DNA from 3 places in the Lysinibacillus sp. FSL K6-4013 genome. Region 1 is predicted to be linked to each of the others. Evidence: a T-box and tRNA genes for the amino acid it is inferred to sense, from the RefSeq annotation. Region 1 holds a T-box; the other regions hold tRNA genes.
The links. The T-box of region 1 lies ahead of leuS (leucine--tRNA ligase). A T-box ahead of a tRNA ligase gene usually reads a tRNA of that ligase, here a tRNA-Leu.

Region 1 (6,273 bases):
ATGCCAAAACGTGTTTGGTTTTTAATTATCGGAATGCTTGTGAACACAACAGGCAACTCTTTTTTATGGCCTTTGAATGCCATTTATATGCATGATTATTTAGGCAAATCTTTAGCAATGGCTGGTTTTGTCTTAATGCTGAATTCTGCTGCTGGAGTATTAGGTAATCTATTAGGTGGTTACTTATTTGATAGAATTGGTGGCTATAAAGCTATTATGCTTGGCATCCTGTTAACGATTGCTTCATTAATTGGCTTAACAATTTGGCACGGCTGGCCACATTATGTGTGGTTTTTAACGATACTAGGCTTTAGTGGAGGCATTGTTTTCCCAGGTATGTTTGCCTTAGCTGGGGCTGCCTGGCCAGAAGGTGGACGTAAGGCTTTTAATACTATCTATTTAGCACAAAATGTCGGTGTTGCCGTAGGTCCTGCCCTTGCCGGTATTGTGGCAGATTATCAATTTGACTATGTGTTTAAAGTGAATTTAGGTATGTATATTTTATTCTTTTTCATTGCCTTATTTACATTTAAGCGTTTGGAAGTGGGCAGTATTGCACCTAAAAATGTCTTGAGCGAAAGTAAACGAATCGTAAACAAGGCACCTTTTTATGCTTTGTTAATAATTAGTGCATCCTCCGTTTTATGCTGGCTAGCATATTCTCAATGGAGTGCAACCATTTCATCCTATACACAAGATTTAGGGTTAGGATTAAAGCAATATAGCCTACTTTGGACAATAAATGGTCTTCTAATTGTCATTGGGCAACCACTCATTGCACCGCTCGTAAAGCGATGGGAACACAATTTAAAACGTCAATTAGTATTTGGTGTAACGCTGATTGCTCTTTCCTTTGGCATTATTGCCTTTGCAAACGATTTTAAAATGTTTGGAGCAGCGATGCTTGTCTTAACATTTGGCGAAATGTTTTATACGCCAGCATTACCAACGATTGCTAATCAATTGGCACCAAAAGGTCGACAAGGATTCTATCAGGGGATTATCAATAGTGCTGCTACTGGAGGACGGATGATTGGTCCACTATTTGGTGGTATTATGGTAGATCAATTTGGCATGATTCCTCTCGTTTTAACATTGGTGGTCATCGTACTATTGGCGATTATTCCATGTTTAACATACGATTATCCTTTAAAGAAGAACAAAATAGTAGCAGATTAATAATGTTGCAATCAAAGAGCAAAATCGAGTGTCAAGTCACTTGATTTTGTTCTTTTTTTATAGTAGATATTGAAAAATTGCTGTGACAGGATTACAATCATACATATTCAAATATTTGAATATGTAGTTATATGGAGGGGTTTTTTTATGGAAGAGGGCTTACAACAGTTTAAAGCGGATTTTTTCAAAGCATTAGCACATCCGTTACGCATCAGAATACTTGAACTCCTTGTAGATGGTCAGAAAAGTGTCAATGAGATTCAAGATTGCTTAGAGAAAGAGGGTTCCGCTGTTTCTCAGCAATTAAGTGTATTGCGTGCTAAAAATATTGTTTATGGGGTGAAGGAAGGAAAAAAAGTTTATTATTCTTTAAGTGACCCAATGATTGGTGCATTACTTGGGGTGGCAAAGGATATTTTTAATAACCATTTGGTTCATACCATTTCGAGATTAGAGGAAATGACAAATAATGAAGGTGACGAAGAGAATAAGTAAATCAATGATGATGAAAAATTGGGCTTTGCGTATTATTTCGAAGGGAAGATTTATCTATGAAGTCACTGTTTACAGGACGCTTTGAAGGGTATTCAGTTCATCATGTAAAAAAGGATTTATTGTCAGGGATTATTGTCGGAATCGTTGCTATTCCACTTGCCATGTCCTTTGCCATCGCATCAGGTGTGAAACCTGAATATGGGATTTATACGGCTTGCATTGCAGGTATTCTTATTTCTCTTTTTGGAGGTTCTAAATATCAAATAGGTGGGCCTACGGGGGCGTTTGTGCCAATTCTATTGGGGATTGTTCTTACCTATGGCTATGAAGATTTATTACTTGCGGGTTTAATGGCAGGGGTATTGCTTTGTATCATGGGCTTTTTTAAGCTAGGGACTTTAATTAAGTTTATTCCACGACCTGTAACAGTTGGCTTTACAGCAGGGATAGCAGTGATTATTTTTACAGGTCAAATCGCTAACTTTCTAGGGCTGACAAATGTTAAAAGGCATGAATATTTTATCGCCAACATACAGGAAATCATTAAGCAGCTAGGTACGACAAATACGTATAGTATTCTTACTGCTGTCGTATGCTTGGTGACAATAGTGATAACACCAAAGTTTTTTCCAAAGGTTCCTGGAGCATTAGCGGGTATTGTTGTCTCTACACTTATGGCAACTTTCCTCTTTTCAGGACAAGTTGCTACCATTGCAACGGCTTATGGTCAAATTCCTAATACATTACCTCATTTCGCCTTACCGAATATCACGCTCGAACGATTACAACAACTTATTGGTCCAGCGTTTGTTATTGCAATGCTAGGTGGTATTGAGTCTCTATTATCGGCAGTGGTGGCGGATGGGATGACAAATAGTAAGCATAACAGTAATCGTGAGCTAATTGGGCAGGGGATTGCTAATATTGTGACGCCTTTATTCGGTGGTATTCCAGCAACAGGCGCCATTGCACGCACAGCGACCAATATCAAAACAGGCGCAGTATCCCCTATGTCGGGTATCATTCATGGTGTGTTTGTTCTAATCACATTATTGTTATTAGCTCCATATGCATCTCATATTCCGTTAGCAAGCATGGCTCCGGTACTGATGGTCGTAGCTTGGAATATGAGTGAACGACATCATTTTTCACATATCGTAAAATTAAAATCAGGCGACTCACTGGTATTATTGATTACCTTTTTATTAACGGTATTCACTAGTCTTACATTAGCAGTTGAGGTAGGGCTTGTGCTGGCTGTGCTATTATTTGCGAAACGTATGAGTGAAAAGCTTGTTGTTACAAAAGTACTTCCGGATCATTCAAATAAAAGTGAGAAGGTACAGCCACATGTAGTGCATCAGCAGCATGATTGCCCGCAGATTAGTATGTACACAATTGAAGGGCCGTTGTTTTTTGGCGCTGCACAAATGTTTGAACAAACAATTGAAAGTACTTTGCATCAGCAACCAAGAGTTTTGATATTACGGATGGGGAAAGTGCCCTTTATGGATTCTACTGGAGAAGCATATTTTAACAATATCATAGAAAATTATAAAGCACAGGGCGGTACTATCTTGGTAACAGGTGTGCAAGGTGATTTACAGGATGCTCTTGAACACAATGGTCTTTACGATAAAATAGGCGCGCAACATTTTTTTCAGCATACAGGAGAAGCGATTACAAAAGCTTTCCATTATTTGAACGCCAATCAATGTATTGGTTGTCAGCATTTTGCTTTTCATGAATGTCAGGATTTATCAAAGTCTAAGGGAGAAAAGGATTTAATTGTTCAGTAATGGGTAAGCTGTAAACAAAGGCTTGTGCTTTTCAATACTTTCCATTAGAATAAATGCAATATCATGTAAAGACTGTGATGAGGAATAGTAGATTTGTGGTTCTTTTTAGAGAGCTAGCGGTTGGTGGGAGCTAGTAAGAATGCAAATTGAACTCGCCTTCTGAGTCTGCCCGCGTGAAACAGCGTGTGTCGTTTCTTCCGCGTTAAGGAAGCTTGAGCCGAGTGTAATCACTAATTTGGGTGGTACCGCGGGAGTACAAATTCTCTCGTCCCTTCTATAAGAAAGGGGCGAGTTTTTTTATTTTTTAAATATTTTGTCAATTATGATGGAGAGCAACACGATCAATCGAAGGAGGAAAAGAAATGAGTTTTAATCATGAACAAATTGAAAAAAAGTGGCAGCGATATTGGGCTGATAACAAAACATTTAAAACTGAAAATGAAACAGCAAAGCCTAAATTTTATGCATTAGATATGTTCCCATATCCATCTGGCGCAGGACTTCATGTTGGCCATCCAGAGGGGTATACGGCAACTGATATTCTATCACGCTTTAAACGTATGCAAGGCTATAATGTACTTCATCCAATGGGCTGGGATGCTTTTGGTTTACCAGCTGAGCAATATGCACTCGATACAGGGAATGATCCGGCTGAATTTACAGCTAAAAATATTGCGACATTTAAACGTCAAATTCAAGAGCTAGGCTTTAGCTATGATTGGGATCGTGAAATTAACACAACGGATCCAGAGTATTATAAATGGACACAATGGATTTTTATCCAGCTTTATAAAAAAGGCTTAGCTTATGTGGATGAAGTAGCTGTTAACTGGTGTCCAGCACTTGGCACGGTATTAGCGAACGAAGAAGTAATTGATGGGAAATCAGAGCGTGGTGGTCATCCTGTAGAACGCAGACCAATGAAGCAATGGATGCTTAAAATTACAGCCTATGCTGATCGTTTAATCGATGACTTAGAAGAAGTTGATTGGCCTGAGTCTATTAAAGATATGCAACGCAATTGGATTGGCCGTTCAGAAGGGGCTGAAGTGACATTTGCCATTGACGGTTCTGATCAAAACTTCACAGTTTTCACAACACGCCCTGATACATTGTTTGGTGCTACATACTGTGTGCTTGCACCAGAGCATAAATTAGTGGAACAAATTACAACAGCTGACCAACGCCAAGCTGTTGAGGCTTATTTAGAGAAAGTTAAAATGAAATCTGATCTAGAGCGTACAGATTTAGCGAAAGAAAAAACAGGCGTATTTACAGGTGCTTATGCAGTAAATCCGATAAACGGTAAAAAAGTGCCGATTTGGATTGCTGATTATGTGTTAGTGTCTTATGGTACAGGTGCTATTATGGCGGTGCCAGCACATGATGAACGCGACTATGAATTCGCAACTGAATTTGGCTTAGACATCGTTCCTGTACTTGAAGGTGGAGACATCAGCAAAGAAGCATTTACAGGTGATGGTCAACATATTAACTCTGAATTCCTTAATGGCTTAAATAAAGCAGATGGCATTGCGAAAGCCATTGAATGGTTAGAGGAAAAAGGTGTAGGGGAGAAGAAAATTTCTTATCGTCTACGTGACTGGTTATTCTCCCGTCAACGTTATTGGGGAGAACCAATTCCAATGATTCATTGGGAAGATGGCACAATTACGCCAGTTCCAGAATCAGAATTACCATTAATGCTACCAAAAACAGATAATATCCGACCATCAGGTACAGGTGAATCACCATTAGCAAATATTGAAGAATGGGTAAATGTTGTCGATCCAGAGACAGGTAAAAAAGGACGTCGTGAAACAAATACAATGCCGCAGTGGGCAGGTTCGAGCTGGTACTTCCTACGCTATATCGACCCGACAAACACAGAGGCAATTGCAGACCCAGAGTTACTAAAACGCTGGTTACCAGTTGATATATATATTGGTGGTGCGGAGCATGCAGTATTGCATTTACTATACGCTCGCTTCTGGCATAAAGTTCTATATGATTTAGGCGTTGTTCATACAAAAGAGCCATTCCAAAAATTATTTAACCAGGGAATGATTCTAGGTGAAGGTAACGAGAAAATGTCTAAATCTAAGGGCAATGTCGTCAACCCAGATGAAATCATTACGTCACATGGTGCCGATACATTACGCTTATATGAAATGTTCATGGGCCCACTAGAGGCTTCTGTTGCATGGTCTACAAATGGCTTAGATGGAGCACGCCGCTTCTTAGACCGTATCTGGCGTCTATTTGTCAATGAAGAAGATGGCGCAATTTCAGCAAAAATCCAAGTGTCTAACGATCAATCACTTGAAAAATCATACCACCAAACAGTGAAAAAAGTGACAGAGGATTATGAAGGCATCCGCTTTAACACAGCTATTTCACAAATGATGGTCTTTATTAATGATTGCTATAAAGCTGATGTGATTCCAACGGCTTATGCTGAAGGCTTTGTGAAAATGCTTGCACCAATCGCTCCGCATATTGCAGAAGAACTATGGCAACTATTAGGTCACAATTCAACACTTTCTTACGAGCAATGGCCAACCTATGATGAAGCAAAGCTTGTGGATGATGAAGTCGAAATTGCTGTACAGGTTGCTGGTAAAGTACGTGCGAAGATCGTTGTAGCAAAAGATGCGTCAAAAGAGGACATCGAAAAAGTAGCACTTGCTGATGAAAAGGTTCAAGAATATATGGCAGGAAAGAGCTTAGTGAAAATCATCGTTATTCCAGGCAAACTTGTCAATATTGTCGTAAAATAAAGAGCTATAAAGTAAAAATG
Region 2 (6,273 bases), 1.4 Mb from region 1:
CTCAAAGGAATTGACGGGGGCCCGCACAAGCGGTGGAGCATGTGGTTTAATTCGAAGCAACGCGAAGAACCTTACCAGGTCTTGACATCCCGTTGACCACTGTAGAGATATAGTTTCCCCTTCGGGGGCAACGGTGACAGGTGGTGCATGGTTGTCGTCAGCTCGTGTCGTGAGATGTTGGGTTAAGTCCCGCAACGAGCGCAACCCTTGATCTTAGTTGCCATCATTTAGTTGGGCACTCTAAGGTGACTGCCGGTGACAAACCGGAGGAAGGTGGGGATGACGTCAAATCATCATGCCCCTTATGACCTGGGCTACACACGTGCTACAATGGACGATACAAACGGTTGCCAACTCGCGAGAGGGAGCTAATCCGATAAAGTCGTTCTCAGTTCGGATTGTAGGCTGCAACTCGCCTACATGAAGCCGGAATCGCTAGTAATCGCGGATCAGCATGCCGCGGTGAATACGTTCCCGGGCCTTGTACACACCGCCCGTCACACCACGAGAGTTTGTAACACCCGAAGTCGGTGAGGTAACCTTTTGGAGCCAGCCGCCGAAGGTGGGATAGATGATTGGGGTGAAGTCGTAACAAGGTAGCCGTATCGGAAGGTGCGGCTGGATCACCTCCTTTCTAAGGATTATTTCGGAATACAAACCTTGGGTTTGTAAGATTACGTTTTGCGTTCAGTTTTGAAGGTTCATTCTTTCTGAATGAAATACTTCAAAACTTGTTCTTTGAAAACTGGATAAAACGACATTGAAATTGTAACAAACACATTTATTTTTTAAGTTTTTTTATAGGCTTAATAACTTGGTTAAGTTATTAAGGGCGCACGGCGAATGCCTTGGCACTAGGAGCCGAAGAAGGACGGCACTAACACCGATATGCTTCGGGGAGCTGTAAGTGAGCTTTGATCCGGAGATTTCCGAATGGGGGAACCCACTACGTTTAATCGCGTAGTATCTTGACGTGAATACATAGCGTCTTGAAGGCAGACCCAGGGAACTGAAACATCTAAGTACCTGGAGGAAGAGAAAGAAAAATCGATTCCCTGAGTAGCGGCGAGCGAAACGGGAAGAGCCCAAACCAAGAGGCTTGCCTCTTGGGGTTGTAGGACACTCTATACGGAGTTACAAAAGAGCGAGTTAGATGAAGCGACTTGGAAAGGTCCGCCAGAGCAGGTAAAAGCCCTGTAGTCGAAAGTTCGTTCTCTCCTGAGTGGATCCTGAGTACGGCGGAACACGTGAAATTCCGTCGGAATCCGGGAGGACCATCTCCCAAGGCTAAATACTACCTAGTGACCGATAGTGAACCAGTACCGTGAGGGAAAGGTGAAAAGCACCCCGGAAGGGGAGTGAAAGAGATCCTGAAACCGTGTGCCTACAAGTAGTTAGAGCCCGTTAATGGGTGATAGCGTGCCTTTTGTAGAATGAACCGGCGAGTTACGATTACGTGCAAGGTTAAGCTTTAGAAGGCGGAGCCGCAGCGAAAGCGAGTCTGAATAGGGCGAAGTAGTACGTGGTCGTAGACCCGAAACCAGGTGATCTACCCATGTCCAGGGTGAAGGTGAGGTAACACTTACTGGAGGCCCGAACCCACGCACGTTGAAAAGTGCGGGGATGAGGTGTGGGTAGCGGAGAAATTCCAATCGAACTTGGAGATAGCTGGTTCTCTCCGAAATAGCTTTAGGGCTAGCCTCGTGATGAGAATACTGGAGGTAGAGCACTGTTTGGACTAGGGGGCCATCCCGGTTTACCGAATTCAGACAAACTCCGAATGCCAGATATTTATACACGGGAGTCAGACTGCGAGTGATAAGATCCGTAGTCAAAAGGGAAACAGCCCAGACCACCAGCTAAGGTCCCAAAGTAATCGTTAAGTGGAAAAGGATGTGGCGTTGCACAGACAACCAGGATGTTGGCTTAGAAGCAGCCATCATTTAAAGAGTGCGTAATAGCTCACTGGTCGAGTGACGCTGCGCCGAAAATGTATCGGGGCTAAACGATTCACCGAAGCTGTGGATTGACATCTACGATGTCAGTGGTAGGAGAGCGTTCTAAGTGCGTTGAAGTCAGACCGGAAGGACTGGTGGAGCGCTTAGAAGTGAGAATGCCGGTATGAGTAGCGAAAGACGGGTGAGAATCCCGTCCACCGTATGACTAAGGTTTCCTGAGGAAGGCTCGTCCGCTCAGGGTTAGTCGGGACCTAAGCCGAGGCCGATAGGCGTAGGCGATGGACAACAGGTTGATATTCCTGTACCACCTCCTCACCGTTTGAGAAATGGGGGGACGCAGTAGGATAGGGTAAGCGCGCCGTTGGTTGTGCGCGTCCAAGCAGTAAGGCGTGTGTGTAGGCAAATCCGCACACTGTAACGTTGAGCTGTGATGGCGAGTCCGAATGGACGAAGTTCCTGATTTCACACTGCCAAGAAAAGCCTCTATCGAGGTGAGAGGTGCCCGTACCGCAAACCGACACAGGTAGTCGAGGAGAGAATCCTAAGGTGTGCGAGAGAACTCTCGTTAAGGAACTCGGCAAAATGACCCCGTAACTTCGGGAGAAGGGGTGCTCTTGAGCGTGCAAGCGCATGAGAGCCGCAGTGAATAGGCCCAGGCGACTGTTTAGCAAAAACACAGGTCTCTGCAAAACCGTAAGGTGACGTATAGGGGCTGACGCCTGCCCGGTGCTGGAAGGTTAAGAGGAGTGGTTAGCGCAAGCGAAGCTGCGAATTGAAGCCCCAGTAAACGGCGGCCGTAACTATAACGGTCCTAAGGTAGCGAAATTCCTTGTCGGGTAAGTTCCGACCCGCACGAAAGGCGTAACGATCTGGGCACTGTCTCAACGAGAGACTCGGTGAAATTATAGTACCTGTGAAGATGCAGGTTACCCGCGACAGGACGGAAAGACCCCGTGGAGCTTTACTGTAGCCTGATATTGAATTTTGGTACAACTTGTACAGGATAGGTAGGAGCCAGAGATCTCGGAGCGCCAGCTTCGAAGGAGGCGTCGGTGGGATACTACCCTGGTTGTATTGAAATTCTAACCCATGCCCCTTAGCGGGGCAGGAGACAGTGTCAGGCGGACAGTTTGACTGGGGCGGTCGCCTCCTAAAAGGTAACGGAGGCGCCCAAAGGTTCCCTCAGAATGGTTGGAAATCATTCGTAGAGTGTAAAGGCACAAGGGAGCTTGACTGCGAGACCTACAAGTCGAGCAGGGTCGAAAGACGGGCTTAGTGATCCGGTGGTTCCGCATGGAAGGGCCATCGCTCAACGGATAAAAGCTACCCCGGGGATAACAGGCTTATCTCCCCCAAGAGTCCACATCGACGGGGAGGTTTGGCACCTCGATGTCGGCTCATCGCATCCTGGGGCTGTAGTCGGTCCCAAGGGTTGGGCTGTTCGCCCATTAAAGCGGTACGCGAGCTGGGTTCAGAACGTCGTGAGACAGTTCGGTCCCTATCCGTCGTGGGCGTAGGAAATTTGAGAGGAGCTGTCCTTAGTACGAGAGGACCGGGATGGACACACCGCTGGTGTACCAGTTGTCTTGCCAAAGGCATCGCTGGGTAGCTATGTGTGGACGGGATAAGTGCTGAAAGCATCTAAGCATGAAGCCCCCCTCAAGATGAGATTTCCCATTACGCAAGTAAGTAAGATCCCTCAAAGACGATGAGGTAGATAGGTTCGAGGTGGAAGTGTGGTGACACATGGAGCTGACGAATACTAATCGATCGAGGACTTAACCAAAACGTTTGAAGCATTCAATGCACCGTTTATCCAGTTTTGAAAGAACAAGAAAGTTTTAAAAAAAGCTTGTATTTATACTTAAATATGGTATAATAAATCTTGTCTTTTAAAAAGTCTAGTGATGATGGCAAAGAGGTCACACCCGTTCCCATACCGAACACGGAAGTTAAGCTCTTTAGCGCCGATGGTAGTTGGGGGCTTCCCCCTGTGAGAGTAGGACGTCGCTAGGCATAACACCCAGGAGGATTAGCTCAGCTGGGAGAGCATCTGCCTTACAAGCAGAGGGTCGGCGGTTCGAGCCCGTCATCCTCCACCATATGCCGGTTTAGCTCAGCAGGTAGAGCAACTGACTTGTAATCAGTAGGTCGTGGGTTCGATTCCTATAGCCGGCACCATTTTTTCGAGCCATTAGCTCAGTTGGTAGAGCATCTGACTTTTAATCAGAGGGTCGAAGGTTCGAGTCCTTCATGGCTCACCATTTAGAAATAATAATAAGCGGGTGTGGCGGAATTGGCAGACGCACTAGACTTAGGATCTAGCGCCGCAAGGCGTGGGGGTTCGACTCCCTTCACCCGCACCATTATTTTCATTGCCAGATAAAAAACTTATGCACATGCGGAAGTAGTTCAGTGGTAGAACACCACCTTGCCAAGGTGGGGGTCGCGAGTTCGAACCTCGTCTTCCGCTCCAAATGTGCCGGGGTGGCGGAACTGGCAGACGCACAGGACTTAAAATCCTGCGGTAGGTGACTACCGTACCGGTTCGATTCCGGTCCTCGGCACCATTTTAAATGCGCCCGTAGCTCAATTGGATAGAGCGTCTGACTACGGATCAGAAGGTTATGGGTTCGACTCCTGTCGGGCGCGCCATAAGAACAACGGGAAGTAGCTCAGCTTGGTAGAGCACTTGGTTTGGGACCAAGGGGTCGCAGGTTCGAATCCTGTCTTCCCGACCATTTCCTAAAAAATACGGGGCCTTAGCTCAGCTGGGAGAGCGCCTGCCTTGCACGCAGGAGGTCAGCGGTTCGATCCCGCTAGGCTCCACCAATTCAATTACATGAACCTTGAAAACTGAACAAGCAAAACGTAATCAATAAAGTTTTAAGTAGCTAGCTTTGCTAGTGAACAAAACATAATTTTGGACATCAAACATGATGCCAGCAAAACAATTTGAGCTAATCAAATTTCTTTTATGGAGAGTTTGATCCTGGCTCAGGACGAACGCTGGCGGCGTGCCTAATACATGCAAGTCGAGCGAACAGAAAAGGAGCTTGCTCCTTTGACGTTAGCGGCGGACGGGTGAGTAACACGTGGGCAACCTACCCTATAGTTTGGGATAACTCCGGGAAACCGGGGCTAATACCGAATAATCTCTTTTGCTTCATGGCAAGAGACTGAAAGACGGCATCTCGCTGTCGCTATAGGATGGGCCCGCGGCGCATTAGCTAGTTGGTGAGGTAACGGCTCACCAAGGCGACGATGCGTAGCCGACCTGAGAGGGTGATCGGCCACACTGGGACTGAGACACGGCCCAGACTCCTACGGGAGGCAGCAGTAGGGAATCTTCCACAATGGGCGAAAGCCTGATGGAGCAACGCCGCGTGAGTGAAGAAGGTTTTCGGATCGTAAAACTCTGTTGTAAGGGAAGAACAAGTACAGTAGTAACTGGCTGTACCTTGACGGTACCTTATTAGAAAGCCACGGCTAACTACGTGCCAGCAGCCGCGGTAATACGTAGGTGGCAAGCGTTGTCCGGAATTATTGGGCGTAAAGCGCGCGCAGGCGGTCCTTTAAGTCTGATGTGAAAGCCCACGGCTCAACCGTGGAGGGTCATTGGAAACTGGGGGACTTGAGTGCAGAAGAGGAAAGTGGAATTCCAAGTGTAGCGGTGAAATGCGTAGAGATTTGGAGGAACACCAGTGGCGAAGGCGACTTTCTGGTCTGTAACTGACGCTGAGGCGCGAAAGCGTGGGGAGCAAACAGGATTAGATACCCTGGTAGTCCACGCCGTAAACGATGAGTGCTAAGTGTTAGGGGGTTTCCGCCCCTTAGTGCTGCAGCTAACGCATTAAGCACTCCGCCTGGGGAGTACGGTCGCAAGACTGAAACTCAAAGGAATTGACGGGGGCCCGCACAAGCGGTGGAGCATGTGGTTTAATTCGAAGCAACGCGAAGAACCTTACCAGGTCTTGACATCCCGTTGACCACTGTAGAGATATAGTTTCCCCTTCGGGGGCAACGGTGACAGGTGGTGCATGGTTGTCGTCAGCTCGTGTCGTGAGATGTTGGGTTAAGTCCCGCAACGAGCGCAACCCTTGATCTTAGTTGCCATCATTTAGTTGGGCACTCTAAGGTGACTGCCGGTGACAAACCGGAGGAAGGTGGGGATGACGTCAAATCATCATGCCCCTTATGACCTGGGCTACACACGTGCTACAATGGACGATACAAACGGTTGCCAACTCGCGAGAGGGAGCTAATCCGATAAAGTCGTTCTCAGTTCGGATTGTAGGCTGCAACTCGCCTACAT
Region 3 (6,273 bases), 620 kb from region 1:
GGAATTACGAAACGAGCTTACAGAAAAAGCTGAGGCACAGGCTATTCATATTTTCTCTGAAAATTTACGTAACTTATTACTACAGCCACCTATGAAAGGGAAATATGTTTTAGGGGTTGACCCAGCTTACCGTACAGGTTGTAAGCTAGCGGTTGTAGATGAAACTGGGAAAATGCTTGAGGTTACAGCTATTTACCCACATCCACCTAAACCAGATGTGGCAAAATCGAAAGCTACTGTAAAAGCAATTTTGGCAAAGTATCCAATAAGTATAATTGCCATTGGGAATGGTACAGCATCTCGAGAAACAGAACAATTTATCGCAGATGTATTAAACGAACTTACAACTGACATAGCTTATGTGATTGTCAATGAAGCGGGAGCATCTGTTTATTCAGCGTCTGATATTGCACGTGCAGAATTTCCTGATTTACAGGTTGAACAACGTAGTGCTGTCTCCATTGCACGCCGCTTACAGGATCCTTTATCAGAGTTAGTGAAAATTGAACCAAAAGCGGTGGGAGTAGGTCAATATCAGCATGATGTTTCTCAAAAAAAATTAAATGAATCGCTAACTTTTATAGTAGAAACAGCTGTTAACCAAGTTGGTGTTGATGTAAATACGGCTTCATCATCACTCTTACAATACGTTTCTGGTTTATCAAAAACTGTTGCAGAGAATATCGTGAAGACGCGAGAGGAAAATGGTCGATTTACTACACGTGCTCAATTAAAGAAGATTCCAAGGTTAGGTGCCAAAACGTATGAACAGGCTATTGGTTTCCTACGTGTCCCAGAAGCAAAAAATCCGTTTGATGCTACAGGTATTCATCCTGAGAGCTATGATCTTGCTGAGCAAATATTAGCAGAGGCTCAAATAGATAAAAAAGAGTTAGGGACACAGAAGGCAGAGGAAGCTATTGCAGCACTAAATATCCAAAAGTTAAGTGATGTGCTCGGAGTAGGAGTTGTGACAATTCAAGACATCGTGGATACTTTAATGAAACCTAGTCGCGACCCACGTGATGCATTCCCACAACCATTGCTTAAGACTGATGTATTGAAAATGGAAGATTTAAAAGTAGGTATGGAATTGCAGGGTACGGTAAGAAATGTAGTAGATTTCGGCGCATTTGTTGACATTGGCGTGAAGCAAGATGGACTTGTGCATATTTCTAAACTCCAAAACAAACGTATTAAGCATCCATTAGAAGTTGTAGCGCTTGGGGATATTGTAACTGTCTGGGTTGAACAAATAGATGTAACGAAAGGTCGTATCTCTTTAACGATGCTTCCACCTAAAAATCAAGCATTAGTTTGAGTACTAAATTTTCACCACACTGTCTATACTACGCAGTGTGGTATTCTTGTTGTTAGAGGTGATTACTATGGACAATCAAGAATTACAAGAGCTTGTTCGTCGCTTATCTTTGAAAAGCTTTCAGAGACCTTTTCTTCATCAAGCCTATTTTAATGCAAGATTACGTTCAACGGGAGGACGATATCTTTTACAATCTCATAATATTGAGATTAATCCTAAAGCCTATGAGTTATACGGTTTGGAAGAAGTTCAAGGTATTATTTTACACGAATTATGCCATTATCATCTACATATTGAAGGGAAAGGGTATCAGCATCGAGATAAAGATTTTAGAGAATTATTAAGGAAAGTAGATGCCCCACGATTTTGCTCAGTTCTACATTCCCCTAAAGCTACAGTTAAAAAACACCGACGACGCTATACATATACTTGTGTTAATTGCCACCAGTTATATGTACGGAAAATAAAAATGAATGTTGAAAAGTATTGTTGTAGTAAGTGTTTAGGGAAATTAAAATTAGTGGAATAAAAAAACTTTTAAAAATAGTTGACGTTTTGTTGTGTTGTCCCTATAATAGTAAAAGTCGACAAGATAACGACAACAACGAACATACATTATTCCGAAGTAGCTCAGTTGGTAGTAGCACCTGACTGTTAATCAGGTTGTCGCAGGTTCGAGTCCTGCCTTCGGAGCCATGGCCCCTTGGTCAAGTGGTTAAGACACCGCCCTTTCACGGCGGTAACACGGGTTCGAATCCCGTAGGGGTCATTTTTCATAATTTAATGTAAATAATATTTTGGTCCCGTGGTGTAGCGGTTAACATGCCTGCCTGTCACGCAGGAGATCGCCGGTTCGATCCCGGTCGGGACCGCCACTTATTGGGGTATAGCCAAGCGGTAAGGCAACGGATTTTGATTCCGTCATGCCTAGGTTCGAATCCTAGTACCCCAGCCATTCATTTCTTAATTCGAGCCATTAGCTCAGTTGGTAGAGCATCTGACTTTTAATCAGAGGGTCGAAGGTTCGAGTCCTTCATGGCTCATCTCTTTAAGAAAAAGAGTTGACTTTTTGAATTATCGTAGTATAATGAGAAAGTTACTAATCGAATGCGGTCGTGGCGGAATGGCAGACGCGCTAGGTTGAGGGCCTAGTGGGGGCAACCCCGTGGAGGTTCAAGTCCTCTCGGCCGCACCAAGTCAATCAATTTCATATGCGCCCGTAGCTCAATTGGATAGAGCGTCTGACTACGGATCAGAAGGTTGTGGGTTCGACTCCTGCCGGGCGCGCCAAATTTAAAATATATGCGGGTGTAGTTTAATGGTAAAACCTCAGCCTTCCAAGCTGATGTCGTGAGTTCGATTCTCATCACCCGCTCCAAAAAAGTGTTGACAACCGATTGGTTGCATGATACACTTAAGTAGTTGTCTGAAAAGACGACATATGAACCTTGAAAACTGAACAAGCAAAAACGTAATCAATAAAGTTTTAAGTAGCTAGCTTTGCTAGTAAACAAAACACAATTTTGGACATCAAACATGATGCCAGCAAAACAATTTGAGCTAATCAAATTTCTTTTATGGAGAGTTTGATCCTGGCTCAGGACGAACGCTGGCGGCGTGCCTAATACATGCAAGTCGAGCGAACAGAAAAGGAGCTTGCTCCTTTGACGTTAGCGGCGGACGGGTGAGTAACACGTGGGCAACCTACCCTATAGTTTGGGATAACTCCGGGAAACCGGGGCTAATACCGAATAATCTCTTTTGCTTCATGGTGAAAGACTGAAAGACGGCTTCTCGCTGTCGCTATAGGATGGGCCCGCGGCGCATTAGCTAGTTGGTGAGGTAACGGCTCACCAAGGCGACGATGCGTAGCCGACCTGAGAGGGTGATCGGCCACACTGGGACTGAGACACGGCCCAGACTCCTACGGGAGGCAGCAGTAGGGAATCTTCCACAATGGGCGAAAGCCTGATGGAGCAACGCCGCGTGAGTGAAGAAGGTTTTCGGATCGTAAAACTCTGTTGTAAGGGAAGAACAAGTACAGTAGTAACTGGCTGTACCTTGACGGTACCTTATTAGAAAGCCACGGCTAACTACGTGCCAGCAGCCGCGGTAATACGTAGGTGGCAAGCGTTGTCCGGAATTATTGGGCGTAAAGCGCGCGCAGGCGGTCCTTTAAGTCTGATGTGAAAGCCCACGGCTCAACCGTGGAGGGTCATTGGAAACTGGGGGACTTGAGTGCAGAAGAGGAAAGTGGAATTCCAAGTGTAGCGGTGAAATGCGTAGAGATTTGGAGGAACACCAGTGGCGAAGGCGACTTTCTGGTCTGTAACTGACGCTGAGGCGCGAAAGCGTGGGGAGCAAACAGGATTAGATACCCTGGTAGTCCACGCCGTAAACGATGAGTGCTAAGTGTTAGGGGGTTTCCGCCCCTTAGTGCTGCAGCTAACGCATTAAGCACTCCGCCTGGGGAGTACGGTCGCAAGACTGAAACTCAAAGGAATTGACGGGGGCCCGCACAAGCGGTGGAGCATGTGGTTTAATTCGAAGCAACGCGAAGAACCTTACCAGGTCTTGACATCCCGTTGACCACTGTAGAGATATAGTTTCCCCTTCGGGGGCAACGGTGACAGGTGGTGCATGGTTGTCGTCAGCTCGTGTCGTGAGATGTTGGGTTAAGTCCCGCAACGAGCGCAACCCTTGATCTTAGTTGCCATCATTTAGTTGGGCACTCTAAGGTGACTGCCGGTGACAAACCGGAGGAAGGTGGGGATGACGTCAAATCATCATGCCCCTTATGACCTGGGCTACACACGTGCTACAATGGACGATACAAACGGTTGCCAACTCGCGAGAGGGAGCTAATCCGATAAAGTCGTTCTCAGTTCGGATTGTAGGCTGCAACTCGCCTACATGAAGCCGGAATCGCTAGTAATCGCGGATCAGCATGCCGCGGTGAATACGTTCCCGGGCCTTGTACACACCGCCCGTCACACCACGAGAGTTTGTAACACCCGAAGTCGGTGAGGTAACCTTTTGGAGCCAGCCGCCGAAGGTGGGATAGATGATTGGGGTGAAGTCGTAACAAGGTAGCCGTATCGGAAGGTGCGGCTGGATCACCTCCTTTCTAAGGATTATTTCGGAATACAAACCTTGGGTTTGTAAGATTACGTTTTGCGTTCAGTTTTGAAGGTTCATTCTTTCTGAATGAAATACTTCAAAACTTGTTCTTTGAAAACTGGATAAAACGACATTGAAATTGTAACAAACACATTTATTTTTTAAGTTTTTTTATAGGCTTAATAACTTGGTTAAGTTATTAAGGGCGCACGGCGAATGCCTTGGCACTAGGAGCCGAAGAAGGACGGCACTAACACCGATATGCTTCGGGGAGCTGTAAGTGAGCTTTGATCCGGAGATTTCCGAATGGGGGAACCCACTACGTTTAATCGCGTAGTATCTTGACGTGAATACATAGCGTCTTGAAGGCAGACCCAGGGAACTGAAACATCTAAGTACCTGGAGGAAGAGAAAGAAAAATCGATTCCCTGAGTAGCGGCGAGCGAAACGGGAAGAGCCCAAACCAAGAGGCTTGCCTCTTGGGGTTGTAGGACACTCTATACGGAGTTACAAAAGAGCGAGTTAGATGAAGCGACTTGGAAAGGTCCGCCAGAGCAGGTAAAAGCCCTGTAGTCGAAAGTTCGTTCTCTCCTGAGTGGATCCTGAGTACGGCGGAACACGTGAAATTCCGTCGGAATCCGGGAGGACCATCTCCCAAGGCTAAATACTACCTAGTGACCGATAGTGAACCAGTACCGTGAGGGAAAGGTGAAAAGCACCCCGGAAGGGGAGTGAAAGAGATCCTGAAACCGTGTGCCTACAAGTAGTTAGAGCCCGTTAATGGGTGATAGCGTGCCTTTTGTAGAATGAACCGGCGAGTTACGATTACGTGCAAGGTTAAGCTTTAGAAGGCGGAGCCGCAGCGAAAGCGAGTCTGAATAGGGCGAAGTAGTACGTGGTCGTAGACCCGAAACCAGGTGATCTACCCATGTCCAGGGTGAAGGTGAGGTAACACTTACTGGAGGCCCGAACCCACGCACGTTGAAAAGTGCGGGGATGAGGTGTGGGTAGCGGAGAAATTCCAATCGAACTTGGAGATAGCTGGTTCTCTCCGAAATAGCTTTAGGGCTAGCCTCGTGATGAGAATACTGGAGGTAGAGCACTGTTTGGACTAGGGGGCCATCCCGGTTTACCGAATTCAGACAAACTCCGAATGCCAGATATTTATACACGGGAGTCAGACTGCGAGTGATAAGATCCGTAGTCAAAAGGGAAACAGCCCAGACCACCAGCTAAGGTCCCAAAGTAATCGTTAAGTGGAAAAGGATGTGGCGTTGCACAGACAACCAGGATGTTGGCTTAGAAGCAGCCATCATTTAAAGAGTGCGTAATAGCTCACTGGTCGAGTGACGCTGCGCCGAAAATGTATCGGGGCTAAACGATTCACCGAAGCTGTGGATTGACATCTACGATGTCAGTGGTAGGAGAGCGTTCTAAGTGCGTTGAAGTCAGACCGGAAGGACTGGTGGAGCGCTTAGAAGTGAGAATGCCGGTATGAGTAGCGAAAGACGGGTGAGAATCCCGTCCACCGTATGACTAAGGTTTCCTGAGGAAGGCTCGTCCGCTCAGGGTTAGTCGGGACCTAAGCCGAGGCCGATAGGCGTAGGCGATGGACAACAGGTTGATATTCCTGTACCACCTCCTCACCGTTTGAGAAATGGGGGGACGCAGTAGGATAGGGTAAGCGCGCCGTTGGTTGTGCGCGTCCAAGCAGTAAGGCGTGTGTGTAGGCAAATCCGCACACTGTAACGTTGAGCTGTGATGGCGAGTCCGTATGGACGAAGTTCCTGATTTCACACTGCCAAGAAAAGCCTCTATCGAGGTGAGAGGTG

Region 2: it encodes a tRNA-Leu, which carries the amino acid that the T-box ahead of leuS (leucine--tRNA ligase) is inferred to sense. The anticodon was not compared.
Region 3: it encodes a tRNA-Leu, which carries the amino acid that the T-box ahead of leuS (leucine--tRNA ligase) is inferred to sense. The anticodon was not compared.

The regions. Positions count from the first base shown of each region.
Region 1 covers NZ_CP152031.1:3,518,414-3,524,686, reverse strand. Annotated here, with positions in the region: gene MHB39_RS17330 (MFS transporter) at 1-1,179, shown strand; gene MHB39_RS17325 (metalloregulator ArsR/SmtB family transcription factor) at 1,327-1,674, shown strand; gene sulP (sulfate permease) at 1,731-3,473, shown strand; T-box leader at 3,539-3,749, shown strand; gene leuS (leucine--tRNA ligase) at 3,836-6,253, shown strand.
Region 2 covers NZ_CP152031.1:135,265-141,537, forward strand. Annotated here, with positions in the region: rRNA gene MHB39_RS00690 (16S ribosomal RNA) at 1-634, shown strand, start outside; rRNA gene MHB39_RS00695 (23S ribosomal RNA) at 817-3,744, shown strand; rRNA gene rrf (5S ribosomal RNA) at 3,859-3,974, shown strand; tRNA gene MHB39_RS00705 (tRNA-Val) at 3,985-4,060, shown strand; tRNA gene MHB39_RS00710 (tRNA-Thr) at 4,064-4,139, shown strand; tRNA gene MHB39_RS00715 (tRNA-Lys) at 4,147-4,222, shown strand; tRNA gene MHB39_RS00720 (tRNA-Leu) at 4,240-4,324, shown strand; tRNA gene MHB39_RS00725 (tRNA-Gly) at 4,360-4,434, shown strand; tRNA gene MHB39_RS00730 (tRNA-Leu) at 4,440-4,528, shown strand; tRNA gene MHB39_RS00735 (tRNA-Arg) at 4,537-4,613, shown strand; tRNA gene MHB39_RS00740 (tRNA-Pro) at 4,623-4,699, shown strand; tRNA gene MHB39_RS00745 (tRNA-Ala) at 4,715-4,790, shown strand; rRNA gene MHB39_RS00750 (16S ribosomal RNA) at 4,933-6,273, shown strand, end outside.
Region 3 covers NZ_CP152031.1:4,140,416-4,146,688, reverse strand. Annotated here, with positions in the region: gene MHB39_RS20540 (Tex family protein) at 1-1,321, shown strand, start outside; gene MHB39_RS20535 (SprT family protein) at 1,389-1,850, shown strand; tRNA gene MHB39_RS20530 (tRNA-Asn) at 1,941-2,017, shown strand; tRNA gene MHB39_RS20525 (tRNA-Glu) at 2,019-2,090, shown strand; tRNA gene MHB39_RS20520 (tRNA-Asp) at 2,121-2,196, shown strand; tRNA gene MHB39_RS20515 (tRNA-Gln) at 2,202-2,276, shown strand; tRNA gene MHB39_RS20510 (tRNA-Lys) at 2,292-2,364, shown strand; tRNA gene MHB39_RS20505 (tRNA-Leu) at 2,431-2,516, shown strand; tRNA gene MHB39_RS20500 (tRNA-Arg) at 2,535-2,611, shown strand; tRNA gene MHB39_RS20495 (tRNA-Gly) at 2,626-2,699, shown strand; rRNA gene MHB39_RS20490 (16S ribosomal RNA) at 2,896-4,448, shown strand; rRNA gene MHB39_RS20485 (23S ribosomal RNA) at 4,631-6,273, shown strand, end outside.